DNA from 3 places in the Bradyrhizobium sp. USDA 327 genome. Region 1 is predicted to be linked to each of the others. Evidence: predicted binding sites of a transcription regulator. Region 1 holds the regulator's gene; each other region holds the start of a gene.
The links. The regulator LexA, encoded in region 1, represses DNA repair genes until DNA is damaged. The targets are predictions, from matches to a motif close to TGTTCNNNNTGTGTTCNG.
Positions count from the first base shown of each region.

Region 2: a site for LexA is predicted at 1,590-1,607, ahead of ABIA42_RS14960 (single-stranded DNA-binding protein). Genes of this name have one in related genera too.
Region 3: a site for LexA is predicted at 2,208-2,225, ahead of ruvC (crossover junction endodeoxyribonuclease RuvC). Genes of this name have one in related genera too.

Region 1 covers NZ_JBGCCW010000001.1:3,367,652-3,377,821, reverse strand. Annotated here, with positions in the region: gene ABIA42_RS15535 (ComEC/Rec2 family competence protein) at 1-2,025, shown strand, start outside; gene ABIA42_RS15530 (hypothetical protein) at 2,145-2,579, opposite strand; gene lexA (transcriptional repressor LexA) at 3,075-3,776, opposite strand; gene glp (gephyrin-like molybdotransferase Glp) at 3,953-5,164, opposite strand; gene ABIA42_RS15515 (hypothetical protein) at 5,372-5,578, opposite strand; gene ABIA42_RS15510 (adenylyl-sulfate kinase) at 5,889-6,668, shown strand; gene ABIA42_RS15505 (TIGR03032 family protein) at 6,675-7,805, opposite strand; gene ABIA42_RS15500 (autotransporter domain-containing protein) at 7,944-10,170, shown strand, end outside.
Region 2 covers NZ_JBGCCW010000001.1:3,251,620-3,261,789, forward strand. Annotated here, with positions in the region: gene gyrA (DNA gyrase subunit A) at 1-581, opposite strand, end outside; gene ABIA42_RS14960 (single-stranded DNA-binding protein) at 939-1,433, opposite strand; gene ABIA42_RS14965 (outer membrane protein) at 1,875-2,642, shown strand; gene ABIA42_RS14970 (outer membrane protein) at 2,883-3,551, shown strand; partial or broken gene uvrA (excinuclease ABC subunit UvrA) at 3,839-6,824, shown strand; gene ABIA42_RS14980 (hypothetical protein) at 6,872-7,195, shown strand; gene ABIA42_RS14985 (HAD-IA family hydrolase) at 7,256-7,930, shown strand; gene ABIA42_RS14990 (TetR/AcrR family transcriptional regulator) at 8,012-8,656, opposite strand; gene ABIA42_RS14995 (alpha/beta hydrolase family protein) at 8,594-9,871, shown strand; gene ABIA42_RS15000 (DUF3313 domain-containing protein) at 9,901-10,170, shown strand, end outside.
Region 3 covers NZ_JBGCCW010000001.1:8,157,269-8,167,438, reverse strand. Annotated here, with positions in the region: gene ruvB (Holliday junction branch migration DNA helicase RuvB) at 1-740, opposite strand, end outside; gene ruvA (Holliday junction branch migration protein RuvA) at 890-1,507, opposite strand; gene ruvC (crossover junction endodeoxyribonuclease RuvC) at 1,650-2,177, opposite strand; gene ABIA42_RS38485 (YebC/PmpR family DNA-binding transcriptional regulator) at 2,398-3,144, opposite strand; gene ABIA42_RS38480 (methyl-accepting chemotaxis protein) at 3,349-5,097, shown strand; gene ABIA42_RS38475 (methyl-accepting chemotaxis protein) at 5,205-6,629, shown strand; gene ABIA42_RS38470 ((2Fe-2S)-binding protein) at 7,385-7,849, shown strand; gene ABIA42_RS38465 (molybdopterin cofactor-binding domain-containing protein) at 7,858-10,026, shown strand; gene ABIA42_RS38460 (cytochrome c) at 10,023-10,170, shown strand, end outside.

The DNA of each region.
Region 1 (10,170 bases):
ACGGCGGCCGTTCTCGCGCTTGGCGCGGTCGTGCTGCGACGGAGCCGGCTGTTTGCCCTGGCGATCATGCTCGCGGCGGTCGCGGCCGGTTTTGCCGTCGCAACCTGGAAGACGGCGCGCATCGCCCACACCGTGCTGGCCAAGCCGCTCTATTCGGTGTCGCTGTCCGGCTTCGTGGAGGCGCGCGACATCCGCGAGCGCACCGATCGCTTCGTGCTGCGCGTGAGCGCGATGGAGGCGCAGCGCAGTGACGTCAAGCTCGACCGCGTGCGTCTTTCGGTGCGCAAGGGGACGGCACCGGAGGTCGGCAGCTTCGTGCAATTGAAGGCGCGGCTTCTGCCGCCGATCTCGCCGGTGCGCCCCGGCAGCTACGATTTCTCGCGCGACATGTTCTTCCAGGGCATCGGAGCCTCCGGCTTCGTGATGGGAGCGATCACGGCCACACCGCCGCCGGATGCCGTCGGCTCGCGGCTGCGCTACGCGGCCTTCATGCAAGGCTTGCGCGATGCGATCGATGCCCGCATCCGTGCGACGCTCGAAGGCGATGATCGCGCGATCGCGACCGCGCTGCTCACAGGGCGGCGCGACGCGATCACCGCGCCCGTCAACGACGCGATGTTCGTCTCGGGGCTCGGCCATGTGCTGTCGATCTCCGGCTATCACATGGCGGTCGTCGCCGGCGTCGTCTTCTTCGCGGTTCGCGCGCTGCTGGCGCTGATTCCGGGGCTGGCGGCCGGCTTCGCCATCAAGAAATGGTCGGCGGCCGCTGCGCTTGTTGCGGCTGCGTTCTACCTGCTGCTGTCCGGCGCCGAGGTCGCGACGCAGAGATCGTTCTTCATGACGGCGGTGGTTTTGATTGCCGTGATGGTCGATCGCCGCGCCATCACGTTCCGGACGCTGGCGGTGGCCGCGCTGATCGTGCTCGCAGTCGCGCCCGAGGCGCTGGTGCATCCGAGTTTTCAGATGTCCTTTGCGGCAACGCTCGGGCTGGTGGCGCTGGTGCAGATCGGCATGCCGAACCGGCTCGCATCGCCCGATCATTCCGCAACGGCGCGGATCGCGCTGTGGGGCGGCCGCGAGATCGCGATGCTGTTCCTGGCCTCGCTGATTGCGGGGCTCGCGACCACGCCATACGCCGCCTTCCACTTCCACCGCGTGACGCCATACGGCGTGCTCGCCAATCTCGGCGCGATGCCGGTGGTCTCGGCGCTGGTGATGCCGGCGGGGCTGTTGGGGTTGCTCGCGGCGCCATTCGGGCTCGACGGCGCGTTCTGGTGGCTGATGGGGATCGGCATCGAGTGGATGATCGTGGTCTCGCGCTGGGTGGCGGCACTGCCGGGTGCCGTCGGCCGCATTCCCGCGTTCGGGATCGCGCCGCTGATCGCGGCGAGCCTCGGGATCATCGTGATGGGGCTGTTGCGCACGCCCCTGCGCTGGTCCGGGGCCCTGCTGCTGCTTGCCGCGATCCTCTGGGCGATGTCGGTGCGGCAGCCCGACATCCTGGTTGCCGGGGATGGCGCGAGCGTCGCCGTGCGGGGCCGGGACGGGCGGCTGCATGTGATCCGCGCCAGCAAGGATGGCTTCCTGCTGAGGGAGTGGTTGGCTGCCGATGCCGATCCGCGCGATGCCGGCAGCGCCTCGTTGGCCGACGGTGTGTCGTGTGACGAGTCCGGCTGCGTGACGCCGCTCGCGGACGGACGGCTGGTCGCGTTGGCGTTGCGCATCGACGCGCTGGCTGATGATTGCAGCCGCGCCGCGCTGGTGGTGACGGCGCGCCCAGCGCCGCCCGATTGCGCGGCGATGGTGGTCGACAGGCCGCGGCTCGCCAGTCAGGGCGCGCTGGCTCTGACGCGGAGCGGTGACGGCTTCTCGGTTCGGGCGGTGAGGGCGAGAGGCACAAGCCGCCCCTGGCTGCCGGCCGGCGCCGGCGAGGCGGATTTCGACGGCAGCCTTGCGCCGAAGACGGCCGTGCCCCGCAACCGGGACGCAACGCCATCGGAGACGGATTTTCAGGCGGACGATTGAGGAGCGGTGCGGGGGAGGTCGGACCGGATTTCGCAGGACGCAAACCATACCATCTCGCCGGCCTCGGCCGGCGATGGCATTTCATTCCTGGCCCACGACCATCGGCCGGGGCGACGACGTCAGCCGATCGGCAGGCGCGTGATGGTGGACCGCGTGTCGGCGACGATCTGCGGCTTGTGCTCGCGTTCGCCAACCGGCTGGGTCACCGGCAGTTGCAGCACGGTCGCGCGCTGGCCTTCGACGAGCTGTGTCACCAGCACGTATTTGCCGTCGGGGAATTCGATCGCGTCATGATGGCGATCGGGAATGTGCGGGTCGATCTTGCCGAACTTGCCGACGCGGGAGTTCACGGTGCGCGTCCAGATCCAGCGATTGTCGTAACGGACGTTGTCGGCGAAAGCGAGCTCCGTTCCCGGCAGCAGGCAGACCGCGACGGAGAGATCGGCTTCGGAGGCGAAGCCGCGCGTCGAGGTGCCACGGAAGGTTGTCGTGACGATCGTCTCGCCGACTTCGGCGGGGCGCGTCGCGACGGCATGCAGGCTGTAGTCACACATCGGGTGCTCCTCATGCGAAGATAGCAACCCGCACCTCTTTTGGAGGCGCAGGCCTCTATCAGGTGGAAGCACGCAACATTCTGCTTCGTTGTAGGCAAATCTGCGGCTGCGTCCGCAAGCCGCGATCACATTATCTTTCCCGGATTCGATAGGAACAAAGCCGATGCATGCGTATTCGGAAGGCGTGCGTCAGCGCCCCGCGGGCGCCGACCAGCCTGAGTATTGCCAGCTCGCTTGCGGAATGGCGGTGCGATTGTATGGCAGTGGCTTACGTCACTGCTGCTGCGATCGGCGCAGCGACGATCGTCCATGAAACGTCTGGCGCAACACCTGTCCTCGCATTCTCAGGCCGCGAAGCGATCATGCGCCGTGCGGCGTGTCGAGGATGTGGCGCCGAAAGAGGGGGCCGGACAATCTGAGCAGAACCGGAAAAATCATCCAGCCGGAGCGGACAGCGGATCCGCTCCAATAGGTGTCGAACGATCGCAGGACCGCTCAGTACTTGCGGTACAGCCCGATCAGCTTGCCCTGAATCTTCACGCGGTTCGGCGGAAGAATGCGGACCTCGTAGGCGGCGTTGGCGGGCTCGAGCGCGATAGAGGCGCCGCGGCGGCGGAAGCGCTTGAGCGTGGCTTCCTCGTCGTCGATCAGCGCCACCACGATGTCGCCGGTATCGGCGCTCTCGTTGCGCTGGATCAGCGCCATGTCGCCATCGAGGATGCCGGCCTCGACCATCGAATCGCCGCGGACTTCGAGCGCGTAATGCTCGCCCGAGCCGAGCATGTCGGGCGGCACGCTGATGGTGTGGCTGCGGGTCTGCAGCGCCTCGATCGGCGTGCCGGCCGCGATGCGGCCCATCACGGGCACCGCGACGGGACGCTCGCCCTCGTCCACAGGCGGGCTGGAGGTCGCGCGCACCTTGCCGAGATTGCCCTCGATGACGCTCGGCGTGAAGCCGCGGCGGCTGCCGGCGGCGGCCTGGAGCTCGGGCAGCTTGATCACCTCGATGGCACGGGCGCGGTTGGGCAGGCGGCGGATGAAGCCGCGCTCCTCGAGCGCGGTGATCAGGCGATGGATGCCTGACTTCGAGCGCAGGTCGAGCGCATCCTTCATCTCGTCGAAGGACGGCGGCACGCCGCTTTCCTTCAGACGTTCGCTGATGAACCGTAGAAGCTCGTATTGTTTGCGCGTCAACATCTCGACGAAAGTCCCCCGGTTGATGTCGTTCGATTCCGAGACGAGGAGTTCAGCGATAAGCTGCTACACGTTCGAAACAAATCATGAACGGACACTATATGTTCGATATGTGTTCCGCAACTGCTTAATTTACGGTGAACAGAGCGAAGCTCGCGCGATGCGTGTGGCCGTGCAGCTCAGGCGGGCAGGCGCAGCACCTCGCAAGGCGTGCCGGCCTCGGCCCTCGGCGCGAACGGTGCGCGCACGAGAAGTACCTGCGCCGCAGCGAGATTCGCAAGCAGAGAGGAGTCCTGATGGCTGACGGGATGGGCAACGAGCGCGCCGTCGTCACGCTGTTCCAGGCGCGCACGCAGATAATCCTCGCGCTGGTCGTTGGCACCGAGATCGCGGCCCAGCACGGCGCGCTCGCGGTGATGATGGATCACTGAACGGCCCGACAGGGCGCGAATCAGCGGCACCATGAACAGGAAGGCGCACACGTAAGACGACACGGGATTGCCGGGCAGGCCGATCACGCGCATTGCGCCGAGCCGTCCGTGCATCATCGGCTTGCCGGGCCGAATCGCGATCTTCCAGAACGACATCGAGATGCCTTCGTCCTTGAGCGCCTGCTGGACCAGATCGTGGTCGCCGACCGATGCGCCACCGGTCGTGATCAGGATGTCGGCGCCGCTCTCCCGGGCGCGACGGATGCCGGCGGAAGTGGCCTCCAGCGTATCGGCGGCAACGCCGAGGTCGATGGTCTCGGCGCCCTCGCTGCGGGCGAGCGCGTGCAGGGCATAGCCATTGGAATAGACGATCTGCCCGTGACCGGGCGTGGTGCCGGGCATCACCAACTCGTCGCCGGTGGCGAGGATCGCGACCCTCGGACGGCGGCAGACGGCGAGATGCGGGTGATTCATTCCGGCGGCCAGCGCGAGATCGCGCTCCGTGAGACGGCTTCCCTTGCGGAGCAGCACGTCTCCCTCGCGGAAGTCGACGCCGGCGGGGCGGATGTGCCGCCCGGAAATCGCGGCTTCCTTGATCGTGACAAGCTTGCCTTCCGCGACGGTGTCCTCCTGGATCACGACCGCATCGGCGCCGTCGGGAACGACGCCGCCGGTGAAGATCCGCACGGCTTCGCCGGGGCCAACCCTTCCCGCGAACGGGCGACCCGCCGCGACCTCGCCGACGACCGCGAGCCTGGAATCGACCGTTGCCGCGTCGGCCGCGCGCACGGCATAGCCGTCCATCGCCGACATGGCCTCCGGTGGCTGCGTGCGCCGCGAAGCGACGTCGCGCGCAAGCACGCGATGGTAGGCCTCATCGAGGGAAACCATCTCTTCAGGCAGCGGCTCTGCACCCGCCAGCACCGCGGCAAGCGCGTCAGAAACGGGCATGAGGGCCACGGGCGGAAACTCCTGCAAATCGTTGGCGAGAGTTCTAGCCGAGTGCAGGCGCGAGGCAAAGCAGCACACAGGATGATTTATCCTGCGCGATTTCCGTCGTGGGCAGGGAGCTCAAGTCCGCCGCGGCATGATCCGGACGGCGAGACAGACCGGCACGAGGATAGCCATGGCGAGGACGAGAATGACGAGCACCACGGCCAACATCGCTCAACGTCCTGTCGGATCGCTCGGACCGACGTCCGGTGCCACGTCGGGAGCTCTGGGATCCTGATCCTTGTCGGGCAGCGGATCGGCCAGGGACTTCAGGTCGGCCGCCTTGCTGATCAGCTTGGCGGAGAGGTCAGAATCCGAGGTGGTTCTGGCGAATTCAAGCAGGAGAGAGGCTTGCTTGGTGAGATAGGTTTTGCCCAGCACGTCGATCAGTCCGATGTAGAAATCCCAACAGACTCATGAGTCCGAAGGGTGGTACTCCGTTCCCGGAACTCCGTATAAAAATGCACAAAGGGGTTGGGTTCCTCATCCTCCGCAAATTTGGCTCCGGGAACCGAGGGCATGACCTGTCGCGGCGACTGCCTGGCATTCAGATGCCAAGCGCCCTCAACGCGTTCCCGACGTCGCCGGGCGACGTCACGTGCACGGCGTTCAAGCCGACAGCCCGCTGAGGCTCGGCGGCCAAACTGGTGTAAGCTCTGCGGCATACGTTCTCTTGAAGCGAGGAGCGCCCATGACACGAAAAATTCTCATCATGGGGCTTCCGGGCGCGGGTAAGACGACGCTCGCCAATATTCTGGCGCCGCTGCTCAATGCAGTTGTTTTCAATGCGGACTCGGTTAGGGCCAATATATCGAGAGACCTCGGCTTTAGTCACGAAGATCGCGTTGAACATGCCCGCCGCATGAGCTGGATGTGTGACCGGGTAGTCGAAGCGGGAGGAACGGCGATCGCGGACTTCATTTGCCCGACGGAGGAAACGCGGGCTGCATTTGGTTCTAGTTTCACGATTTGGATTGATCGCATTCAGGAGAGCCGATACGCAGACACCAATCGCATGTTTACACCGCCCAGCCATTTTGATGTGCGCGTCAATGCGGATGGCACTGTCCGATATTGGGCGGAGCAAGTGTTGGCACGCCTGCGACCGGCATTTGATCCACAACTGCCGACCGCGCTGTTCATCGGCCGCTATCAGCCGTTTCACCTTGGCCATCAGCGCCTGATCGAAGAGGGCCTGCGTCGTGTCGGCCAGGTGTGCATCGCTGTTCGCGATACGCACGGAATCGATCAGAAAAACCCGCTATCGTTCTTCGCGGTGAAGCAACGGATCGAAGCTGCGCTGTCGGCCCATGTAGGCCGCTTCATTGTCCTGCCGATGCCCAACATTACCAATGTCTATTACGGACGCGACGTTGGTTACGCAGTCGAACGCATCGTGCTCGACGAGGCAACGGAAGATATCTCCGCCACGGACCTGCGTCGGATGAGTGCAGCGCCGATGCCCCGATAATCGTCGTCAAGCGCTGCCGTCGGTCTCGAGCGGATCGTGAGTGATGAGGTTCAGAATCTCGTCGGAGGTGAAGCCGAGCGCCATCGGCCGCACCACATCCGGGACCACGCCGAGATCGTAGAGTTCCGTCACAGATCCATCGATACGGAACCAATGAACGCACGCACCCGTATCGAGATCGATGATCTGCACCCCGCACCATGGCTCCGAATCGGCCTCGGCGAGCCTGCGGTCGAGGGCCAGCCCTTCAAAGCGCTCGTAGCGTGGTTTTGACAGCCCCACGAATGCGTACCTGCCATGGAAGGCGAGCCCGCGCACGAAACCCGGACAGAAGGCGAGCACCCGAAATCGCCCATCTTCCGCCGAGGCGCAGCGCTCGATCCAGCCGATCTCGCCGGTTCCGGAGTTCAGCAACCACAATCTGCCGCGACACATGCGCGGAGAATGGGGCATTGAGAGCCCTCCGAGAACGACGGCGCCGGACTGCACGTCGATGACGATGCCGCCATTGGCGCGCCGGTCGCGCCAGCCATCGACGGTGTCGGATTTGCTGACCGCCGTCACGTAGCGTGGCACGCCGGCTTCCATGGCGAGTCCATTCAAGTGGCACCGATCCTCTTTGACGATCTTCGAAATGAAAGAAGGCTTCCAAAATGGCGTGAAGCTGTGCCGCTCGGATGTCGTGGCAAGGCAGTTATAGAGCGTATTGACGAAGACGATGCCGCCATCTTTCGTCAAGCCGATGTCGTGAACGTCGAGCTCGCCGGTGATGAATAGTTCACGCGGGACGTAGCATGCATCATGCAGATCGTTGATTGTCTGCTCGCGCTTGAGCACGTTCCTGAACTTGACGATCTGGAACAGTGTGGCGAGAAGAATGGTGTCTCGATCCGCGACGCAGATTCCCATCGCTTTGTGAAAAAAGCGCTCATGCACCAGAAGTCCGCCATCGACGTTCTGCCCGATCAGATAGAACTTGCCTGATTGATAGGACGAAACGGCGAGTGCGATGCGCTCTGAACCAAGAAAGGACGGCAGCCCTGGCGACATGGAATACTTGACCGCGTCGCCGCCGCGCTTGCCGCCCTGCTCAGCGGCAGCGTCCGTGCGCAGTCGATCGGCAGGTCGCTCGATCACTTCGTTGCCTGTGATGCTCCTGGATAACGTCAACACTAGCCGAGTTCTTGCGGAAACACCAAGCCGAGTCTCGCCCGACCCGGCTGCTACTAGCGCGGGAGGTCGTTACTGTGTAAAAACGCAGGTAGCGCGATTTAGGTGGGTTGGAACCTGCATTTGCTGGAGGCCTTATTGGCCGAACGGTCATTGCGTCATCTGATCTTGTCCTCCTCGATGCTCGCCAGCGCGGTCATCGGTTATGGCCGCCGCGCGTACGCCGCCTGTGTTCCGGCCGGCGGATCGAACTTCCTATGCTCCGGCGCCAGCACGGCCCAGTCGGTCTCGGCTGCCAATGCCAATGTCTCGACGCTGCCCGGCTTCAGAGTCACGACCGTGTCGTCCAATGCCCTGGCCATTACCGGATCCGGCGATCTCTTTTACACGGACACGAATTTCTCGGCCCTGACCGCGACCTCAGGCAATGGGTTGAACGTATCCAATGCCGCCGGCCCGGGCAGCATTACCATCAACACCAATGGTGCCGTCACCGCCCGCAACTACGGCATTCGCGGCCGAAACTTCGGTAGCGGAGCGCTGTCGATCACGGCCAATGGAGATGTCATCAGCACCGGCACCGGCGTGGCTTCGCTGTCGCGCGGAATCGTTGCCGTGAGTTCCGGAACCGACCTTAGCGTGACGACGGGAGTCGGGACCACCGTGAGCGGATTGCGATACGGCATCTTGAGCCGCAACTACGGCACCGGCACGACAACTGTGACCGCCAATGGGGATGTCGCAGCCAGTGGCACGACGGGAACAGACGTCGGCATCCTTGCGCGCGGGACCGCAGACGTCGTTGTGACGACGGCGGCCGGCACAACTGTCAGCGGGCAAGAAATTGGCATATCCGCGCGGAGCGACGGCGCCGGTGCATTGAATATTACCGTCAATGGCGACGTCACGGGAAATACGGCCATTTACGCCAGAACAGGCGCCGGCGGTTCCATTGCGATCAACGTCGGATCGGGGAGCAGTGTGACCTCCAACGGCACTGGTTATGCCGTCGACACGTCCACTTTTGCTTCCGCTAACGGAGCCACCAATCTTACGGTCGCCGGCACACTGAACGGCGGGACGGGCGGCGCAGTCCGCTTCCATCAAGGATCGGCGCTGGCTGACCGGCTGGAATTGCATCCGACCGCGGTGATCAACGGCACCGTCTTCGCCGGACCGGGCACCGATACGCTTGCGTTGGGGGGGACTGGCACCGGGAGCTTCGATGTCTCGCGGATCGGCTCGGCCGCGCAATATCGGGATTTCGAGACCTTCGAGAAGGTCGGCGCAAGCCAATGGACCCTGACGGGCATCAACACCGGGATCCCCGACTGGACCGTAAATGCGGGCGTGCTTTCCATCCAGGCGACGATGCCCAACACCGACTTCAGCGTGAACGGCGGAACGCTGGCGCTGGTCGGCGCCGGCAACATCTCCAATTCGATTGTCAACCTGAACGGCGCCACCAGCGTGCTGGATATCTCTGGCGCGGTGGCGGGGGGAACGATCGCGTCGCTCTCAGGTGTGGTCGGCAGCGCGGTTACGCTCGGCAATCAGACTCTGATACTGTCGAACGCCTCCGGGACCTTCGGCGGCGCAATCGCCGGCTCAGGCGGGTTGACGCTCGACGGTGGCACCGAAAGGCTAACCGGGATCAGCACCTACACGGGCGCCACCACCATCAATGGAGGAACGCTGCTGGTGGACGGCTCCATTGCATCATCGAGCGGCGTTACCGCCAACAGCGGCAGTACGCTGGGCGGCACGGGGACCTTGCCGACCACAGCGATCAACGGCGGCATACTCTCCCCCGGACCTATGATTGGCACACTTAACGTTCAGGGCACCATCAGTTTCACGCCCAACTCCACGTACCAGGTGGGCATTTCCCCTGGGTCCAGCGACCGCACGAACGTGACCGGGACCGCCGCACTCGCCGGTACCGCACACGTTATCGCCGGGGCCGGCAGCTATCCAAGGAATACGACGTATGTCATCCTCACCGCTGCCGGCGGGCTGAGCGGAGCATTCTCAGGCTTGAACTTCGCATCCGACTTCCTCTGTGCCTGTCTCAGCTACGATGCAAACAATGTGTATCTGCAGATCACCAGCACGGGGCTGACGTTCGCGGGTGCCGGGCAGACTCCGAACCAGATCGCTACGGGCGGCGCCGTTGAAGGACTCGGCGTCGGCAATCCGATTTATGACGTGATCGTACTCGGCAGCGCGGAGCAGGCCCGCTCCGCGTTTGACCTGCTTTCGGGAGAGGTTCACGCCAGCGCCGTCGGCATGGTGCTTGACGATTCGCGCCATGTCCGCGACGCGCTGCTTG
Region 2 (10,170 bases), 120 kb from region 1:
GGCGGGATGTTGGTCGCCATGCCGACCGCGATGCCGCCCGCGCCGTTGACGAGAAGGTTCGGGAACTTGGCCGGCAAGACCGATGGCTCGGTCTCGTTGTTGTCGTAGTTCGGCTGGAAGTCGACGGTGTCCTTGTCGATGTCGGCCAGCAGAGCCAGCGCCGCCTTCGTCAGGCGCGCTTCGGTGTAACGATAGGCGGCCGGGGGATCGCCGTCGACCGAACCGAAATTGCCCTGGCCGTCGATCAGCGGCACGCGCATCGAGAAGTCCTGCGCCATGCGAACCATGGCGTCGTAGATCGACTGGTCGCCGTGCGGGTGATACTTACCGATGACGTCGCCGACCACGCGGGCGGACTTGACGTACTTCTTGTCGGGCGTGTGCCCCTGCTCGTTCATCGAGAACAGGATGCGGCGGTGCACCGGCTTCAGACCGTCGCGTGCATCGGGCAGCGCACGCGCCACGATCACGCTCATGGCGTAGTCGAGGTACGACTTCTTCATCTCCTCGAAGATGGAGACGGGGCGAATGTCCGAGGGTTGCGCCGGCTGGTCGCCGGGCTTGTTGTCGTCGTCAGCCAAAGGGGAATCCGGTGAGATTTTGTCTGGGAATCATATAGCGCATCGGGGTCCTGATAACCACCCTCGCGCAGATCAGGACAAGCGATTTTTCCGCCTATTCTTCCAACGACTTAGGCCCTTGCAAGCACTGCTTCCGAGAGGCCCGGAACCGGCTTGCCTAAACGATCTCCGAAGCCCGCGAAACCGCGCCGAGAGTGGGCGCTGTCAGCCTGTTTTGCCCCGGCGCAATCCGAGCTCACCTCAAACATGAAGGCGGCCGGAAAACCCGAGCCCGCCCCGCGAATTAATAGGAATGGCTGACACGGCACGCCAGGCGCAGCCCTATCGGGCAATGTGCCTGGGCCGCGATCCCTGTCCTCAGAACGGGATATCGTCGTCCATGTCGTTGTTGCGGCCGCCGCCGGCGGCGACGGGACGGCGCGGTGCGCTGCTGACGGGACCGGAGGAGCCGAAATCGCCGCCCGGCTCGTCGCCGAAGCTGCCGCCTCCTCCGCCGCCACCGCGGCCATCGAGCATCGTCAGCGTCGAGTTGAAGCCCTGGAGCACGACCTCGGTCGAGTACTTCTCGACGCCGCTCTGGTCGGTCCATTTGCGGGTCTGCAGCGCGCCCTCGATGTAAACCTTCGCGCCCTTCTTCAGATACTGTTCGGCAACCTTGCAGAGCCCTTCATTGAAGATCACGACGCGATGCCACTCGGTCTTTTCCTTGCGCTCGCCGGTCGCCTTGTCACGCCATGTCTCCGAGGTGGCGATGCTCAAATTCGCGATCGGCCGCCCGTCCTGGGTGCGGCGGATTTCAGGATCCTTGCCGAGATTCCCAACCAGAATGACCTTGTTGACGCTTCCCGCCATCGCCGCTCTCCACTCCGAATGCCACTGAATTTCAAAAGGACGAATCCCGCTGCCCGCGTTCCTCTGCGCCCCGCTGAGGCGACCCTATACGCTTGCGGGCACCGATCAGCCCGCCACCCCCACGGTTATCCCCACATATAGCATCGCGCCCGGCTTCGTTCCAGATTTGTTCTTTCGTGCCAAGAGCCAGAACAGATTCTGGACACGCGCCGACAGCCAGGGAACCCGGATGGAACTTTTCCGGGTTCCCGAGAAGGACGAAAACCGTTTAACTTTCATCGAGTTGCGGACACTTCAATCGGTGGGCAACTGTGGCATTTCGGAGACGGATTTTGCCCCTTCCTTGGGCTATGGTTGCCTTGGAATTAGTTCATATGGGCGTCGCGCCTGATCCGCCGCTTTCGGGGACCTCGAGAAGCGGACGAAACTGGGGAGACTGCAATGAATAAGATTCTTTTTGGTGCAATCAGTGCAATGGCGTTGGGGCTGGCGGCCCCCGCAAGCGCGGCGGATCTTGCCGCCCGTCCCTACACCAAGGCGCCAGCTCCGGTTGCCGCCATCTACGACTGGAGCGGCTTCTACATCGGCATCAACGGCGGTGGTGGCACAAGCCGCAAGTGTTGGGATTTCGTGACCCCGGCAACCGGCGTTCTGGTTGGCGAGGGCTGCCACAATGCGACCGGCGGCACCGTCGGTGGCCAGGTCGGCTATCGCTGGCAGTCGACGAACTGGGTGTTCGGCTTCGAGGGCCAGGGCAACTGGGCCGATTTTTCCGGCGACAACATCAGCGCGGTATCCGGCCTTCGCAACCACTCCACGATCGACTCTTTCGGTTTGATCACCGGGCAGATCGGCTATGCCTGGAACAACGTGCTGCTCTACGTGAAGGGCGGCGCCGCCGTCGTCGGCGATCGCTACCGGACCTACGATGTGGCGACCGGCCTCGAGTTCGACCGGGCCAACGAGACCCGTTGGGGCGGCACGGTGGGCGCGGGCGTCGAGTTCGGATTCGCCCCGAACTGGTCGGTCGGCTTCGAGTATAATCACATCTTCCTCGGCCACCGCACGATCGATTTCACCGGGTCCGGCAATTTTGCCGGGGCTCCGCTCGGTGCTTTCACGGCCTCCAATCGCATCAGCCAGGACGTCGATATCGGCCTCATCCGGGTGAATTATCGTTGGGGCGGTCCGTTGATCGCGAGGTACTGATATCCCGCTGATATTGTTTGGAGATCAAAGGCCGGCCTCGCGCCGGCCTTTCTGCTTTGGGCGAGAAGTACCGGGGGGACAACGAGTCAGTAACCATTACCTTTTGCGTCGTTGTGGCTTTTCGGAGACACAACTTGCGGCTTTGGTGGTGTAAACACAACCTCAGTTGGGCCGTTGAGTCCGCTGCCCTTCCGGTCACGGAAGGCAACAACAGAAACTGGGACTGGGATTTAGTTAAAGATGAAGAAAGTTTTGTTGGCTTCGGCCTGTTTGTTCGCTCTTGCGGCCCCTGCTTCGGCTGCTGATCTCGCAGCTCGCCCTTACACCAAGGCTCCGATCGCTCCGGCCGCTGTTTACAACTGGACCGGCTTCTATCTCGGTGTCGTCGGCGGCGGCGCTTGGGAAGACGCTGGCAGCCCCCGCATGCAGGGTGGCTTCGTCGGCGGCACCGCCGGCTACAACTGGCAGACCGGCAACGTCGTGTTCGGCCTCGAGGCCGATGGCTCCTGGGCTGACGTCAGCGCCTCGGCGACCGCTCTCGGCGTCACCGCGTCGTCCAAGACCGACGCGCTCGGCACCGTCCGCGGCCGCATCGGCTACGCCGTCAACAACCTCCTGTTCTACGGCACCGGTGGTTATGCCTGGATCGACAACAAGATCACCCTCACGGCACTGGGCGTGTCCGTGTCGGACAGCAAGTGGCACTCCGGCTGGACCGTCGGTGCGGGCGTCGAGGCGTTCTTTGCTCCGCAGTGGTCGGTCAAGGGCGAGTACCTCTATCGCAGCCTCGACAGCGAGAACTACTTCTCGAACCTCGGCGCGCCGCTGGCATCCGGCACGCTCAACTTCCACACCGTGCAGGTCGGCGTGAACTATCACTTCGGGGGCCCGGTCGTCGCCAAGTACTGATCTGAAGTACTGATCGCGACCGACGTCTTATCGTCACGAAAGGCCGGCGCCAGCGCCGGCCTTTTTGTTTGATGGCTCGCTCTGCGCAGTTCCGCCCGCTCCTGCTACTGCCAGATGCCGCCAGCGCGCCAACAATCCGTTGACGATTCGCAAGTCGCACTGGAAATCCGCCGCCGTTCTTCCTACGTTCGCTGCCATACCCATCGGCGCCGTTCCCGGTTCCGGGCGAAGCGCGCCTTCAACATTGGCGCGATCGCGCGTCTTTGGATTCCTTAAGGACCAGCGGGATGGACGAAGTGATCAAGGCGAAGCGCCAACAACAGAACGCGGGCTCCAGCCTGCGCGCAATTTCGATCCGTGGCGCGCGCGAGCACAACCTCAAGAACATCGACGTCGAGATCCCCCGCGACAAGCTGGTGGTGTTCACCGGCCTCTCCGGCTCCGGCAAATCCTCGCTCGCCTTCGACACCATCTACGCCGAGGGCCAGCGCCGCTACGTCGAATCGCTGTCGGCCTATGCCCGCCAGTTCCTGGAGATGATGCAGAAGCCCGACGTCGACCAGATCGACGGCCTGTCACCGGCGATCTCGATCGAGCAGAAGACGACGTCGAAGAACCCGCGTTCCACCGTCGGCACCGTCACCGAGATCTACGACTACATGCGCCTGCTCTGGGCCCGCGTCGGCGTACCCTATTCGCCGGCCACGGGCCTGCCGATCGAGAGCCAGACCGTCTCGCAGATGGTCGACCGCGTGCTGGCGCTGCCCGAAGGCACCCGCCTCTATCTGCTCGCGCCCGTCGTGCGCGGCCGCAAGGGCGAGTACCGGAAGGAGCTGGCCGAATGGCTCAAGAAGGGCTTCCAGCGCGTCAAGATCGACGGCACCTTCCATGAGCTCGCGGAAGCGCCGACGCTGGACAAGAAATTCCCGCACGACATCGACGTCGTCGTCGACCGCATCGTGGTGCGCGCCGATATCGGCCAGCGCCTCGCCGAAAGCTTCGAGACCGCGCTGAAGCTCGCCGAGGGCCTCGCCGTCGTCGAGTTCGCCGACGCGCCGGCGGCCGCGCCTGCCGAAGAGAAAGAGAAAAAGAAGACCGCGAAGATCCACGACAAGAGCGGCCCCGAACGCATCCTGTTCTCGGAAAAGTTCGCCTGTCCGGTCTCCGGCTTCACCATCCCCGAGATCGAGCCGCGTCTGTTCTCGTTCAACAATCCCTATGGTGCCTGCCCGGCCTGCGGCGGCCTCGGCGTCGAGCAGCATGTCGACGAGGACCTCGTCATCCCCAGAAAAGGACCTGACGTTGCGCAAGGGCGCGATCGCGCCCTGGGCCAAGTCGTCATCGCCCTATTACGTGCAGACGCTGACCGCGCTCGGCAAGCACTACAAGTTCACGCTCGACACCAAATGGAAGGATCTGCCGAAGAAGACGAGAGACGCGCTGCTCTATGGCTCCGGCGAGGACGAGATCAAGTTCTCCTACGAGGACGGTGTCCGCTCCTACGACACCAGGAAACCGTTCGAGGGCGTCATCACCAACATCAACCGCCGCTACCGCGAGACCGAGAGCGAGTGGGCGCGCGAGGAGCTGGCGAAATACTTCCACGACGTGCCCTGCGAGGCGTGCCACGGCTTTCGGCTCAAGCCCGAGGCGCTCTGCGTCAAGGTCGGCGGCAAGCATATCGGCGAGATCTCGGAGCTGTCAGTCAAGAAGGCCGGCGAATGGTTCGCGGGCGTGCCCGAGACGCTGAACAAGCAGCAGAACGAGATCGCCGGCCGCATCCTGAAAGAGATCCGCGAGCGCCTGACCTTCCTGCTCGACGTCGGCCTCAACTATCTCACGCTGTCCCGCGCCTCCGGCACGCTGTCCGGCGGCGAGAGCCAGCGCATCCGCCTGGCCTCGCAGATCGGCTCGGGCCTGACTGGCGTGCTCTACGTGCTCGACGAGCCCTCGATCGGCCTGCACCAGCGCGACAATGCCCGCCTGCTCGACACGCTGAAGAGACTTCGCGACCTCGGCAACACCGTGGTCGTGGTCGAGCATGACGAGGACGCCATCCGCCTCGCCGACTACGTCCTCGACATCGGCCCCGGCGCCGGCATGCATGGCGGCAACATCGTCGCCGAAGGCACGCCCGCCGAGATCATGCGCAACCCGAAATCGTTGACCGGCAAGTATCTGACCGGCGAGCTCGAGGTCGAGGTGCCGGAGCGGCGTCCGCCCAACCATCGCCGCACCATCAAGGTGGTGAACGCGCGCGGCAACAACCTCAAGAACGTCACGGCGGAGATCCCGCTCGGCCTGTTCACCTGCGTCACCGGCGTCTCCGGCGGCGGCAAGTCGACGCTGCTGATCGACACGCTCTATCGTGCCATCGCCCGCAAGCTGAACAACGCCAGCGAAGGCGCCGCGCCGCACGATCGCATCGAGGGCCTCGAGCACATCGACAAGATCATCGACATCGACCAGTCGCCGATCGGCCGTACCCCGCGCTCCAATCCGGCGACCTATACCGGCGCGTTCACGCCGATCCGCGAATGGTTCGCCGGCCTGCCCGAGGCGAAGGCGCGCGGCTACGAGCCGGGCCGCTTCTCCTTCAACGTCAAGGGCGGCCGCTGCGAGGCGTGCCAGGGCGACGGCGTCATCAAGATCGAGATGCACTTCCTGCCCGACGTCTACGTCACCTGCGACGTCTGCAAGGGCAAGCGCTACAACCGCGAGACGCTCGAAGTCCTGTTCAAGGGCAAGAGCATCGCCGACGTACTCGACATGACCGTCGAAGAGGCCGCGGAATTCTTCAAGGCCGTGCCGCGCGTCCGCGAGACCTTCCAGACCCTGCACCGCGTCGGCCTCGACTACATCCATGTCGGCCAGCAGGCCACCACGCTCTCGGGCGGCGAAGCCCAGCGCGTCAAGCTGGCGAAGGAGCTGTCCAAGCGCGCCACCGGCCGCACGCTCTACATCCTGGACGAGCCGACCACCGGCCTGCACTTCCATGACGTCAAGAAGCTGCTGGAGGTGCTGCACGAGCTGGTCGCGCAGGGCAACACCGTCGTCGTGATCGAGCACAATCTCGAAGTCATCAAGACCGCCGACTGGGTCATCGATCTCGGCCCCGAAGGCGGCGACGGCGGCGGCGAGATCGTCGCCTGGGGCCCGCCGGAAGACATCGCGAAAGCGCCGCGGAGCTATACTGGCAAGTTCCTGGCGCCGGTGCTGGAGAAGGCGCGGAAGCCGAAGCGGAGACGGACGGCGAGCGAGGCGGCGGAATAGCGCCGCCCGCTGGGCCGACCGGCTGAAGCTGCCGTGGAGTGGTCTCCATGCCGAGCCGAACTTATACACTCTTTCGTGACGCAATCCTCGCAGAGCAGCAGGTGACCTGCGTCTACGAGGGTCGCCCTCGCGAGCTCTGCCCGCACATCATCGGCACCAACAAGGCTGGCGAGGAGGCTGTGCTGGCGTGGCAGTTTGCCGGCGAGAGCACCGGATCGTTGCCGCAATGGCGGTGTCTCAAGCTGGCAAATGTTAGCGGCGCCCGGGCGCGCGACGGGCGCTGGCACGAAGGCGGCTCGCATCGGACAACGCAGACTTGCGTCAACAACATCGATATCGACATCAATGTTCATGTTCGCAAATTGCGTTGATTCATTCCCAGTGCAGTTCTGCCCCATCGCGTTTTGTCAGCGAATTCCAGAACCCGACTCATGCCCTACGCCCTCGCCATCTTCGATCTCGACGGCACCCTCGCCGACAGCTTTCCGTGGTTCCTCCGCACCATCAACGATGTCGCCGATCGCTTCAATTTTCGCCGCGTGAAGGATGAGGACATTGAAGAGCTGCGGCATGCGTCGAGCCGCGAGATGCTCTCCCGGCTCGAGGTGCCGCTGTGGAAGCTGCCGGCGATCGCGCGGCATGCGCGGCGGTTGAAGGCGGAGGCCGCTAGCGAGATTCCGCTGTTTGCGGGTGTCGAGGCGATGCTGCGGACACTGGCCGAACACGGCGTGCAGCTCACGCTGGTGACCTCCGACAGCGAGGCCAATGCGCGCGAGAAGCTCGGGGATGCCGCCGCGTTGTTCGCGCATTTCGACTGTTCTGCGTCGATATTCGGCAAGCCCGCGAAATTTCGCCGAGTCATCCGGCGGGCAGCCGTAAGCCCTGAGCGTGTGATTGCGATCGGCGACGAGGTTCGCGACATCGAGGCCGCTCGCACCGTCGGCATCGACTGCGGCGCCGTGTGCTGGGGCTACGCGGCGCCGGCGGCGCTTCGGGCGCTGCGGCCGGACCATATGTTCGAGCGAATGGATGAGATTGCGCCGACGCTGTGCTCCGGTGCCGTAGCCCGGATGAGCGGAGCGATACCCGGGAACGTCGGTGGATGAGGACCGCTCATCCGGCAAATCACTCAGGCGGAAAGCTACGGAGCGACAGCGGTTCTGCAGGCCACCCGGCCTGACGCTCACTCACTCGCCGGAGCGGCCGGCAGTCTTGCGCGAGGACGCCCCTCCAATTTCCTGGTCCAGGCACGCGAAAGCCTCTCTCAGGTGGATGGCCAGAGGTCGCTTGCCCTGATCGCCGTTCCAGTTGTCGATCGCAAGACGCAGTGCTCCGACCGACATCATGGCGACCATGCGGAGCGCGGGTTGGCGCTTGGGCTGCGGCCACAACTGGCAGAGCGCATCGAATACCGCTTCTTCCTTCTCTACGTATTTCGCCTGCTGTCGAATGCGAAGCGCTTCGTTCGCACACATCAGGCGTTCGATCACCTTGGCTTGCTTGTAATCCGCCTGAAAGCGGGCCGTCAGGTCCAACAAGGCGTTCTTCACGGCATCGAGGGGTGACTGCTTGGTCGATTGCTCCAGCACGGCGGCTCGCAGGGTCTCGCTGAAACCGCCGTCCTGCCACGCCAGCAGGATCTCTTCCTTGGACTTGAAGTAATAGAAGAACGTCCGCCGCGAGATCCCGGCTGCCTCCGCGATCGCGTCGAGCGTCGTAGCCTCGTAGCCGTGCGTCAGAAACAGTTTCAGGCCTTGCTCGGCGATACGATGCAGCGTTTCGCGCCGCTTCCGTTCGCGCAGGCCTTCCTCCTTTCGAGACGAGCTCTTCATAACCTGTTCTGGCACGAAACAAATCCGCTTGCAAAATTACACCAAGTGCAATACAAAATTACACCCAGTGCGAATTGTGTTCAAGGTGTGTTCATGGTGAACAGGGTGGGCGGCGATACTCCCTTGTGGCATGTTTCATCCCCTCACGCAGGTGGCGGGGGCGACGCAATCGCGCCGGGCAACATGACGCGACGGCGCCTTGGTGCCATGCTGCTCGCCGTCGCAGTCACAGCCGCCGTTGCGGCACCGCCAGCGCAAGCGCAGTCCGTCCCGCCCGCCTTCATCGACTTCGACTGGCTCGATCCCGCGCGTTCGCGGGACGTTCCGGCGCGCCTGCATTGGCCGACCAGTGTCGCGCCAGGATCGCGCGTACCGCTCATCGTGTTCTCCCATGGCCTGGGCGGCTCCCGCCGGGGCTACAGCTATCTGGGACGATATTGGGCGGCCCGTGGCATCGCCAGTCTGCATGTTCAGCATGCGGGCAGCGATTCATCGCTCTGGCGAGGCAATCCTCTCGCCGTCGTGGACCGCTTGCAGCGAGCGGCTCATGAGAGCGAGGCGCTGGCGCGGGCCAGGGATCTGCACTTCGCTCTGAACCTTGTGCTGTCGAGCCCCTACGGCGCCCAGATCGACCGCCGGCGTATCGTAGCGGCCGGACATTCATATGGCGCGAACACGGCCCTTCTTGCGGTTGGCGCCCGCGTGATGCGTGAAGGACGGTGGGTCGAGGTCCGCGACCCGCGCTTCTCGGCGGCGATCGTCATCTCTGCGCCGCCGTTCTACGGCGAGTCCGATCTTGCCTCGGTCCTGGGCAAGATCGCAGTTCCGAACCTGCACGTGACTGCGACAAACGACGTCATCGAAATCCCCGGATACCACTCGCCTGCTGCCGATCGATTGGCTGTCTTCAACGCCATTGCCGAACCGCGCAAGCTGCTTGCTGTGTTCGAGGGCGGCTCGCACAGCATCTTTACCGATCGCTCGTTCACGGGTGGTCCGGCTCTCAATCCGAAAGTGAAGGCTGCGACGGCCGAGCTCACTCTGGCTTTCCTCGACCTGGCCTTCGACGGCAACGAGACGACGCTGGCGCGTTGGAATGCGACCTGGCAGCCAATCCTAGCATCGGCGCCCGGCGCCGCGCCGTCTCCCGTTCCGGTCGCGCGTTCCCGGCGCATGGTCCAGAGGGCGGCGATCGGTCTTGCTCCCTCGCCATGAGATGGTCAGTCGTCGCGACCTTGAGCTTGATGGCTGCTGGTTGCGCGGTTGCACCGCTGGAGCGGTCCGGGTCCCTGGCCTCCTACGACAATCTGACGCCGTCCGATGGTCTTCTGACCAAGTCGCAGGTTCGGATCAGCAAGGCTGATGTTCTCGCCGCAAAGACTGCGCGTATCGAGCCAGCTGCGTTCGCGGTAACCGCCGCAAACCAGCCGTTCTCCGACCGGCAGCGCAGCCTGATCAAGAATGCGATGAACAGAGCGATGTGTCTTGCGCTGAGCGAGCGCTTCCGCATCGTA
Region 3 (10,170 bases), 4.8 Mb from region 1:
AGCGCGCTCAGCGCGTGGTCGGCGATCTTGCGGTCGATCGTGGCGGCATCGGCCGCCGAGGCGAAATCGCGCACGCGCCGCAGCAGCCGCCCGGCGATGCGTGGCGTGCCACGGGCGCGGCGCGCGATCTCGTTGGCGCCGTCCGCGCTCATGCCGACATTGAGCACGCGCGCACCGCGGCTGACGATACTCTCCAACTCCTCGATCGTGTAGAAATTCAGCCGCACCGGAATGCCGAAGCGGTCGCGCAAGGGATTGGTGAGAAGGCCTGCGCGTGTGGTGGCGCCGACAAGCGTGAATTTCGACAGCTCGATCTTCACCGAACGCGCCGCCGGGCCTTCGCCGATGATGAGGTCGAGTTGAAAGTCCTCCATCGCCGGATAGAGCACCTCCTCCACCGCGGGGCTGAGGCGATGGATCTCGTCGATGAAGAGCACGTCGCGCTCTTCGAGATTGGTGAGGAGTGCAGCAAGATCGCCGGCCTTGGCGATCACCGGCCCCGAGGTGGCGCGGAAACCGACGCCGAGCTCCTTGGCCACGATCTGCGCCAGCGTGGTCTTGCCAAGGCCGGGTGGACCGACGAACAGCACGTGATCCAGCGCCTCGCCACGCTTGCGCGCCGCCTCGATGAAGATCGAGAGGTTCTTGCGCGCCTGCTGCTGTCCGACGAAATCGGACAGCGATTGCGGACGCAGCGCGGTGTCGCCCACATCATCGCTGCGGCGCTCGGGCGAAACCATGCGGTTGGCCTTGGGATCGCTCACTCAGCGAACTCCTCGTAGGGTGGGCAAAGGCGCCCTAGGCGCCGTGCCCACCATGTCTCCGATCATTCGAAAGATGGTGGGCACGCTTCGCTTTGCCCACCCTACGAGATTGACCATTGACGCGCTCACTTCGCGAGCTCCTTGAGGCCCAGTCGAATGAGCTGCGCGGTCTCGGCATTCTCGCCCGCACTACGCGAGGCCGACGCGATCGCCGCAGCCGCCTGCGGCTGGCCGTAGCCGAGATTGACCAGTGCGGAGATCGCATCCGCCACGGGCCGCGGCGCGCGCTGGTCGTCGACGGCGCCGGCGAGATGCACGACCGCCGGATCGACATTGGCGAAGGCCGGCGCCTTGTCCTTCAACTCGGTGACGATGCGCTCGGCGACTTTGGGGCCGACGCCGGGCGTGCGCGCCACCGCCGCCTTGTCGCGCAGCGCAATGGCATTGGCGAGATCGGCCGGCGCGAGCGTGCCGAGCACGGCGAGCGCAACCTTGGCGCCGACGCCCTGCACGGTCTGGAGCAGGCGAAACCATTCGCGCTCCTGATCGGTGCGGAAGCCGAACAGTTTTATCTGGTCCTCGCGGACGTAGGTCTCGATCGACAGCACGGCCGCTTCGCCCGGCGACGGCAGATGCTGCAAGGTGCGCGACGAGCAATGCACCTGATAGCCGACACCGCCGACGTCGAGGATGACGAAATCCTCGCCGTAGGAATCGATCAGGCCCTTGAGCTTGCCGATCATCTCAGGTCCCCGGTCGCGACACACGCTTCTCTTTCGTCATGGCCGGGCTTGACCCGGCCATCCACGTCTTTGCCCCCGGCAAGAAAGAACGTGGATACCCGGAACAAGTCCGGGCATGACGGCGGTGACAGGGAACGACCGATCATATCCCCACCACCTTCAGCCGGAGCGCCGCGCTCTGGCGGTGATGGGCGTGGGTGATGGCGATGGCGAGCGCGTCGGCGGCGTCCGCGGACGGGGGCTCGGCTTTCGGCAGCAGTATCTTCAGCATCATCGCGATCTGTTGCTTGTCGGCGTGACCGGCGCCGACCACCGTCTTCTTGACCTGGTTCGGCGCGTATTCGGCGACAGAGATGCCGAACATTGCGGGCGCCAGCATGGCGACGCCGCGGGCCTGGCCGAGCTTCAGCGTGGCAACGCCGTCCTTGTTCACAAAGGTCTGCTCGACCGCGGCTTCCATCGGCTGGTGGTCGGAGAGAACGGCCGCGAGCCCCTCATGGATCGCGAGCAGGCGGCTCGACAGCGGCAAATCGTCCGGCGGCTCCACCGAACCGCAGGCCACGTAGATCAGCCGGTTGCCCTCGGCCTCGATCACGCCCCAGCCGGTGCGGCGCAGGCCGGGGTCGATGCCGATGATGCGAACGGGGCCACGAATCGGGAGCGCAGTCATGGGCCAGTGATAGCGGCTGGCCGCCGCGGGGGAAACAGAAACAGAACGGAAGTAACAGGGGAAGTGGGCGGGCGCTGCTCGCAACAAAGGCACGCCGTCATACCCCGCGAAAGCGGGGTATCCAGTACGCCGCGGCTTGTCCGCATCCCTCTGACGTCTCTGGAATACTGGGTCGCCCGGTCAAGCCGGGCGACGACAGCAGAATGCGGGGCTACCGGCTTCAGCCGCCCATCTTCGCCATCAGCGCGTCGGACACCTCGAAGTTGGCGTAGACGTTCTGGACGTCGTCGTGCTCGTTGAGCAAATCCATCAGCTTGAAGAGCTTCTCGGCGGTCTCGTCATCGACCGCGACCGTGTTCTGCGGCTTCCAGATCAGCGCGGCCTTGCGCGGCTCGCCGAACTTGGCTTCCAGCGCCTTGGCGACGTCGCGATAGCCTTCGGTCGAGGCGTAGATCTCGTGGCCGTTCTCGCCCGAGACCACGTCGTCGGCACCGGCCTCGATCGCGGCATCCAGCATGGCGTCGTCGGAGGCGACGCTGCGGTCATATTCGATGACGCCCGTGCGGTCGAACATGAACGACACCGAGCCGGTTTCGCCTAGATTGCCGCCGGACTTGGTGAAGAAGGAGCGGATGTCGGAAGCGGCGCGGTTGCGGTTGTCGGTCAGCGCCTCGACGATGACGGCGACGCCGCCCGGGCCATAGCCCTCGTAGCGGATCTCGTCATAGTTCTCGCCGTCGCTGCCGAGCGCCTTCTTGATGGCGCGTTCGATATTGTCCTTCGGCATGTTCTCCTGGCGCGCGGCGATCACGGCGGCGCGCAGGCGCGGGTTCATGGCCGGATCAGGCGTCCCCAGCTTGGCGGCGACGGTGATTTCCCGCGCCAGCTTGCCGAACAGCTTCGACTTCTGGGCATCCTGCCGCCCCTTGCGGTGCATGATGTTCTTGAATTGGGAATGTCCGGCCATGCGTGGTCTCGTTAAGGAATCGTGCGCCAAGGTGAGCGTGGGAAGCGCGGCCTTATAGGCCGCCAACCCACCGGAATGAAAGAGGCTCTACGACTTTAAGGTAACACCGTACTGGCCCGTGCCTAGAGGTCAGGCACCGTTAACCCTGATTTCATTCCGGGCTGCGAAAATAGCGCCCGACCGTTCTCCGACAAGAGGGGCCCGATGGCGTTCGGATTATTTCGGAAGCGTCTGCCGGACCAGGCTGCGCCTGCGACAGCCCTCAAGGCTCCGCAGCCGGCGGCCCATTCCGCGCCCGCCCCGGCCGCCGAAAGTGATTCGGCCCGGGAAATCCTGGAACTGCTGGAACTCGAGCTCGGCGCGATGATCCGCCAGCTCGAGCGCGCCGCCAATTCGGTGGCCGGAGGCGCCGAGGCGACCGCCGCGACGCTTGCCGCCATTCGCGACCGCACCGACGCCCTGACCGGCCGGACCAACGCGGCGCAGTCGACCGCCTCCACCTTCGCCCATGCCGCCGACAAGTTCACCCAGTCCGCGCAAGGAATCGGCGCGCAGGTCCGCAATGCCGGCAAGCTCGCCGACGAGGCCAGCGCCGCGGCGCAGGAAGCCCGCGCCAATGTCGAGCGCCTGCGCGAATCCTCCGCCGCCATCGGCAATGTCGTCAATCTGATCGCGCAGATCGCGCGGCAGACGACGCTGCTCGCGCTCAACTCGACCATCGAGGCCGCACGCGCCGGCGATGCGGGCAGAGGCTTTGCCGTCGTCGCCACCGAGGTCAAGGCGCTCGCGGTGCAGACCCAGGGCGCGACGGAAGAGATCACACGGAAGATCGACGCGCTCCAGCGCGACGCCGCCGGCTCCGCTGACGCGGTGCACCGCATTTCGCAGGCGATCGAGGCGATCCGCCCGGTCTTCGACACCGTCAACGGCGCGGTCGCCGAGCAGAACGCCACGACCAGCCAAGTCTCCGGAAATGCCGCGAGCGCTTCGGAGTTCATCGTCTCGGTCGGCGAGAGCGCGGCCGAGATCGATGCCGCGACCAAGGCGGCCGAGACCCATGGCAAGAGCGTCGCCAGCGCCGGCAAGGCCGTCACCACTTTTGCTCAAAAGCTGAAATCGCGCTGCGCCGTGCTGCTCGGCCAGAGCGAGCACGACGACCGCCGCAAGACCGAGCGGCTGCCCTGCCATCTCAAGTTCGAAACCACGCGCGGGGTGATGCCGGTCTATGAAATCGCGATGGATGGCGTGCTGATCGGCGGCGCGGATGCAGGCAGGCTTGCGCCGCAAGCGATGATCGAAGGCACCCTCGAGGACATCGGCGCCTGCCGCCTGCGCGTGGTCGAGCAAACCAAGGCCGGCGCCCGCGCGCAATTCGTCAATGCCAATGCCGCGTTCAACGAGAAGATCGAGGACAAGCTCTGGTCGATCCACGAGGAGAACACGGAGCTGGTCACCCGTGCCATGGAGGCCGGCAATGCGCTGACGAAGATATTCGAGCAGGCGGTTGCACGCGGCGAGGTCAGGATCGAGGATCTGTTCGACACGGACTACGCAGAAATTGCGGGCACCAATCCGCAGCAATATCGCACGAAATATCTGGACTGGGCCGACCGCGCCCTGCCGCCGTTCCAGGAAGCCTTTCTGGCGAGGGAGCCGCGGATGGCGTTCTGCGCCATGGTCGACCGCAACGGCTTCCTGCCGGTGCACAACAAGATCTATTCGCATCCGCAGCGGCCGGGCGACGTCGCCTGGAACACGGCCAACAGCCGCAACCGGCGGATGTTCAACGATCCGGCGGGGCTCGCCGCCGCGCGCAACCTGCGCTCGTACCTGGTCCAGAGCTATGCGCGGGACATGGGCAACGGCAACACGGTGATGATGCGCGAGATCGACGTCCCGATCCGCGTGCAGGGCCGGCACTGGGGCGGATTTCGCACGGCCTACAAGCTGTAATGCACGCTCAGGCAAGACGGCGCCGGCGAATCATCCTTTAAGATCGAATTTGGAATGGGAATGCCGCCGTGAGCCGTGAACGGCTCTGACTGGAGGACTCATCGAACATGTCCGTCGCACAACTTGCCGTCATGGACACCGGCTCCAACCGCACCCTCGCCGAGCGGCTGATCGACCAGCTCGCCGACCGCATCGGCGGCCTCGGCGTGGAACTCGCCGACATCGCCGGCAACGTCCAGGAGGTCGCAAGCCGCGTCGCGAGCCAGTCGGAACGGTTCCACCACCTGCAGAAGACGGCCGAGACGATGGTGTCGGCCAACCACGACATCGCCAACGCATCGCAGGCCGTGCAAACGACGACGTCCGCGGCGGTCGGCGAGATCGCGCAATCGCGCAGCGCCGTCGACGCCGCGGTCAGCCATATCTCGGAGCTCGTCGCAGCCGTGGAGCGGATCGAGGCGCGCCTGAGCGCCGTCGGCTCGGCGCTGGCGCAGGTGGCGAAGGTCTCCGGCTCGATCGAGGCGATCGCGAAGCAGACCAATCTGCTGGCGCTGAACGCAACCATCGAAGCGGCACGCGCCGGCAATGCCGGCCGCGGCTTCGCGGTGGTCGCGAGCGAGGTCAAGAACCTCGCGGAAGCCACCCGCCAGGCCACGCATGAGATCTCCGACACCGTGCGCGATCTCGACGGCCAGATCGAAGGCCTGATCGGCGAGAGCAGCGACGCCTCGCAGCGCGCCAAGACCGCCGGCGAAGGCGCCCAGCAGATCTCCGGCATCATCTCACGGGTCCAGCAGGGCTTTGCCTCCGTGGAAGCGGAGATCGGCAGCGTCACGCGCGCGGCGACCTCCAACCTCGGACATTGCGACACCGTCATCAGCGAGCTCGACGAGCTCGCCAAGGGCGTCGACCTGTCCTCGCGCGATCTCAAGAACGCCGACGAGCGCGTGGCGAAGCTGCTCGACGCCTCCGAAGGCCTGATCGCGCTGATCGCCGACAGCGGCGTGGAGACGTCGGACACGCCGCTGATCCGTGTTGTCGTCAACACCGCGAAACGGATTTCGGCGGAGTTCGAGGCTGCGATCGACCGCGGCGAGATCACGCTCGACCAGCTCATGGACGAGAACTACCGGGAGATCCCCGGCACCGATCCAAGACAGCACCTCACCGACTACGTCGAATTCACCGATCGCGTGCTGCCCGCGATCCAGGACCCGATCCAGAAATCGGATCCGCGCATCGTCTACTGCGTCGCCTGGGCAAGGAGCGGCTATCTGCCGACCCACAATCCGAACTACCGCCTCCCGCAAGGCAAGGACCCGGTCTGGAACAACGCCAATTGCCGCAACCGCCGCCTGTTCACCGACCGCACGGTGAAGAAGGTCGCAGGCAGCACGAAGCCGTTCCTGCTGCAGACCTACCGCCGCGACATGGGCGGCGGGCAGTTCGTGCTGATGAAGGACCTGTCCTCGCCGATCGTGATCCGCGGCAAGCACTGGGGCGCCTTCCGGATGGGCTTTCGCCAGAGCTGACCACCGTTGCGCGACGGCGCGCCGGCCTCGCCACAACAAAAAGCTCGAAAACAACCCCATGCACAGTAGCCGGGGTTTGCGAAATCAATGGCTTAGGCGGGCGCCAAGAGGGCGATCAAATCAGACCTGGTCGCGGGTCACCTCTTCCCCCGACGTGGAGATGATCCGAGTGCTGGGCGGGATGCGCCTCACACTTGACCCGTCAGGCAAAACGGGGGCGTAATGCGACTATTCCGAAATTGCCCCCCCCTCTTCCCTTCTCCCCTTGTGGGAGAAGGTGGCGCGAAGCGCCGGATGAGGGGTTTGTCTCCGCGGGCAGAGCTGCTCGAGAATGAGAGAGGGTCATACGCGGATAGAGACCCCTCACCCCAAACGTATTCGCGTCTACTGACGTCGCCGCCCTCTCCCACAAGGGGAGAGGGCACAACAATGTCGGCCGTTCCCCGCCGCCCCACTTTCCTAATCGCACGAGTTTCGTCTTTGCATGATTTTGCGCGTTCGCACGATCATATGCGGCGGTCGATGACGCACGCGATGAAAATGCGTCAAAACATGACGATTATCATATCAATTGGCCCAAAACCTTTGCAGCAATCGCCGCACAAATTCGTGAACGTCATGGCCTCACGCCTCGTCCGCGCAAATATGCATTGCCGGAAATTTCGACGCTTCATCGTTTCGCATCGATATGATTATCGTCGCGCAAAATTCGTCGATGTGATCGCCGCAAGCGATCGCCGAGCAAGGGAATGCATATGGCAACTGTTCTCACCATCAATGGCGAAACGAAATCCTTCGACGCGCCACCTGACATGCCGCTGCTCTGGGTGCTGCGCGACATCCTCGGCATGACCGGCACCAAGTTCGGCTGCGGCATCGCGCAATGCGGCGCCTGCACGGTGCATGTCGACGGCAAGGCGGTGCGCTCCTGCGTGCTGCCGGTGAGCGCGGTCGAGAATCGCACTGTAACCACCATCGAGCATGTCGGCAGCACGCCGGCCGGCGCCAAGGTGCAGAAGGCCTGGTTGGAGGCCGAAGTGATCCAGTGCGGCTATTGCCAGTCCGGCCAGATCATGGCGGCTGCGGCGCTGCTGGCGACGACGCCAAATCCTGACGATTCCGACATCGACGCCGCCATGGCCGGCAACATCTGCCGCTGCGGCACTTATGTGCGCATCCGCGAGGCCATCAAGCAGGCCGCCAACGGCCGCCAGTCCTGAGGTTCGCCATGAATGCACATCACAGCGTCTCCCGCCGCGCGTTGCTGACCGGCGGTCTCGCCACCGGCTTCCTGCTCGCCTTCCATCTGCCGCTGCGCGCGGCGGTCAACGAGCCGGTGCAGCCGCGCGACACCACCGAGGGCAGGTTCGCGCCCAATGCCTTCATCCGCATCGACGAGACCGGCCGCACCGTGCTGATCATGCCGCAGGTCGAGATGGGCCAGGGCACCTATACCTCGATCTCCGCGGTGCTCGCCGAAGAGCTGGATGCCGACTGGAGCAAGGTCGAGGTCCAGCACGCGCCGCCTGACGACAAGCTCTACGGCAATCCGACTTTCGGCCTGCAGGTCACCGGCAATTCCAACTCGATCCGCGCCTGGTGGCTGCCGTTGCGCAAGGCCGGCGCCACCGCGCGCGCGATGCTGGTGCAGGCGGCCGCCGCAGAATGGGGCGTCGATCCGGCAAGCTGCACAGCCGCCAAGGGCGAGGTCGCGCATGCAGCGAGCGGCCGCAGGCTCGCCTACGGCACGCTGGCGCTCGCAGCCCAAGGTCAGACGCCGCCGAAGGACGCTGCGCTGAAGGACCCCAAGGACTTCGTCCTCATCGGCCAGCCCTTGAAGCGCCTCGACACGCCGGACAAGGTCAACGGCAAGACCATCTACGGCATCGACGCCATCCTGCCCGGCATGAAGTTCGCGACCGTCGCCGCTTGCCCGGTGTTCGGCGGCAAGGTCGGCAAGGTCGACGACAGCGCCGCGGCGAAGCTTCCCGGCGTGCGCAAGGTCGTCGTGCTCGAGGACATGGTCGCCGTGATCGGCGATCACATGTGGGCGGCCAAGAAGGGGCTCGAAGCGCTCAAGATCGAGTGGGACGAGGGGCCGAACGCCGAGATCACCACCAAGGACATCTGGGACGACCTGCGCAAGGCCAGCCAGAAGGACGGCGCAGTCGCAAAATCCGACGGCGATATCGCCAAGGCGCTCGCGAGCGGCGACAAGTTCGAGGCGGCCTACGAACTGCCCTTCCTGGCGCACGCCTCGATGGAGCCGATCAACGCCACGGTGCACGTGAAGCCCGACTCCTGCGAGATCTGGACCGGCACGCAGATCATGACGCGCGTGCAGTCGGAAGCCGCGAAGGCCGCGGGCCTGCCGATCGACAAGGTGATCGTCAACAATCACCTGCTCGGCGGCGGCTTCGGCCGCAAGCTCGAGCCCGACATGGTGGTGGCGGCGGTGAAGATCGCCAAGCAGGTCGACTATCCCGTGAAGGTGGTGTGGACCCGCGAGGAGGACATCCAGCACGACGTCTACCGCCCGGTCTATCGCGACCAGATCACGGCGTCGCTGGTCGACGGCAAGGTCGCGGGGTGGAAGTACAAGGTCGCCGGCTCCGCCGTGCTCGCGCGCTGGCTGCCGCCGGCGTTCCAGAAGGGCATCGACATCGACGCGATCGACGCCGCGGTGGATGCTCCCTACGACTTCGCCAACTTCCATGTCGAATATGTCCGCGCGGAGCCACTGTCGGTGCCGACAGGTTTCTGGCGCGGCGTCGGCCCGAACAACAACGTGTTCGCGGTCGAATGCGCGATGGACGAGCTCGCGCGCAAGGCGGGCAAGGACCCGATCGAATTCCGAAAGTCCATGCTGACGAAGAATCCGCGCATGCTCGCGGTGCTCGACCAGGTCGCGGAGAAATCCGGCTGGGGGCAAAAGCTGCCGCCGCGCGTCGGCCGCGGCGTCTGCGTGCAGCCGTCATTCGCGAGCTTCATCGCAACGGTGGTGGAGGCGGAGATCGACGACATCGGCGAGATCACGCTCCGCCGCATCACCTCGGTGGTCGACACCGGCATCGCGGTCAACCCCGACACCGTGAAGGCGCAGATCGAGGGCGGCCTGATCTTCGGCCTGACCGCGGCGCTCTATGGCGAGATCACCATCGACAAGGGCCGCGTGCAGCAGTCGAACTTCCACGACTACCGCATGATGCGCATCAACGAGACGCCGAAGATCGAGGTGATCGTCGTCAAGAGCGGCGAGGCGCCCGGCGGCATCGGCGAAGCCGGCGTCAATGCCGGACCGCCGGCGCTGCGCAACGCGATCTATGCCGCAACCGGCGTGGCGCTGCGGCGCCTGCCGATCGATCGGAAACTGCTGGCTGCGGGGAAGAAGGCATGAGCGGCAAGATGCGTATCCTCACGAGTCTCGTCGTGATCGCCATCGTCGCGGTGGCGCTCGGCGTCTTCATCATCCGTGGGCCCGGCCCGCTCGACTTCGCAGGCGGCACGAAAGTGGCGCTGGCGGATTACCGCGCGGGCAAGC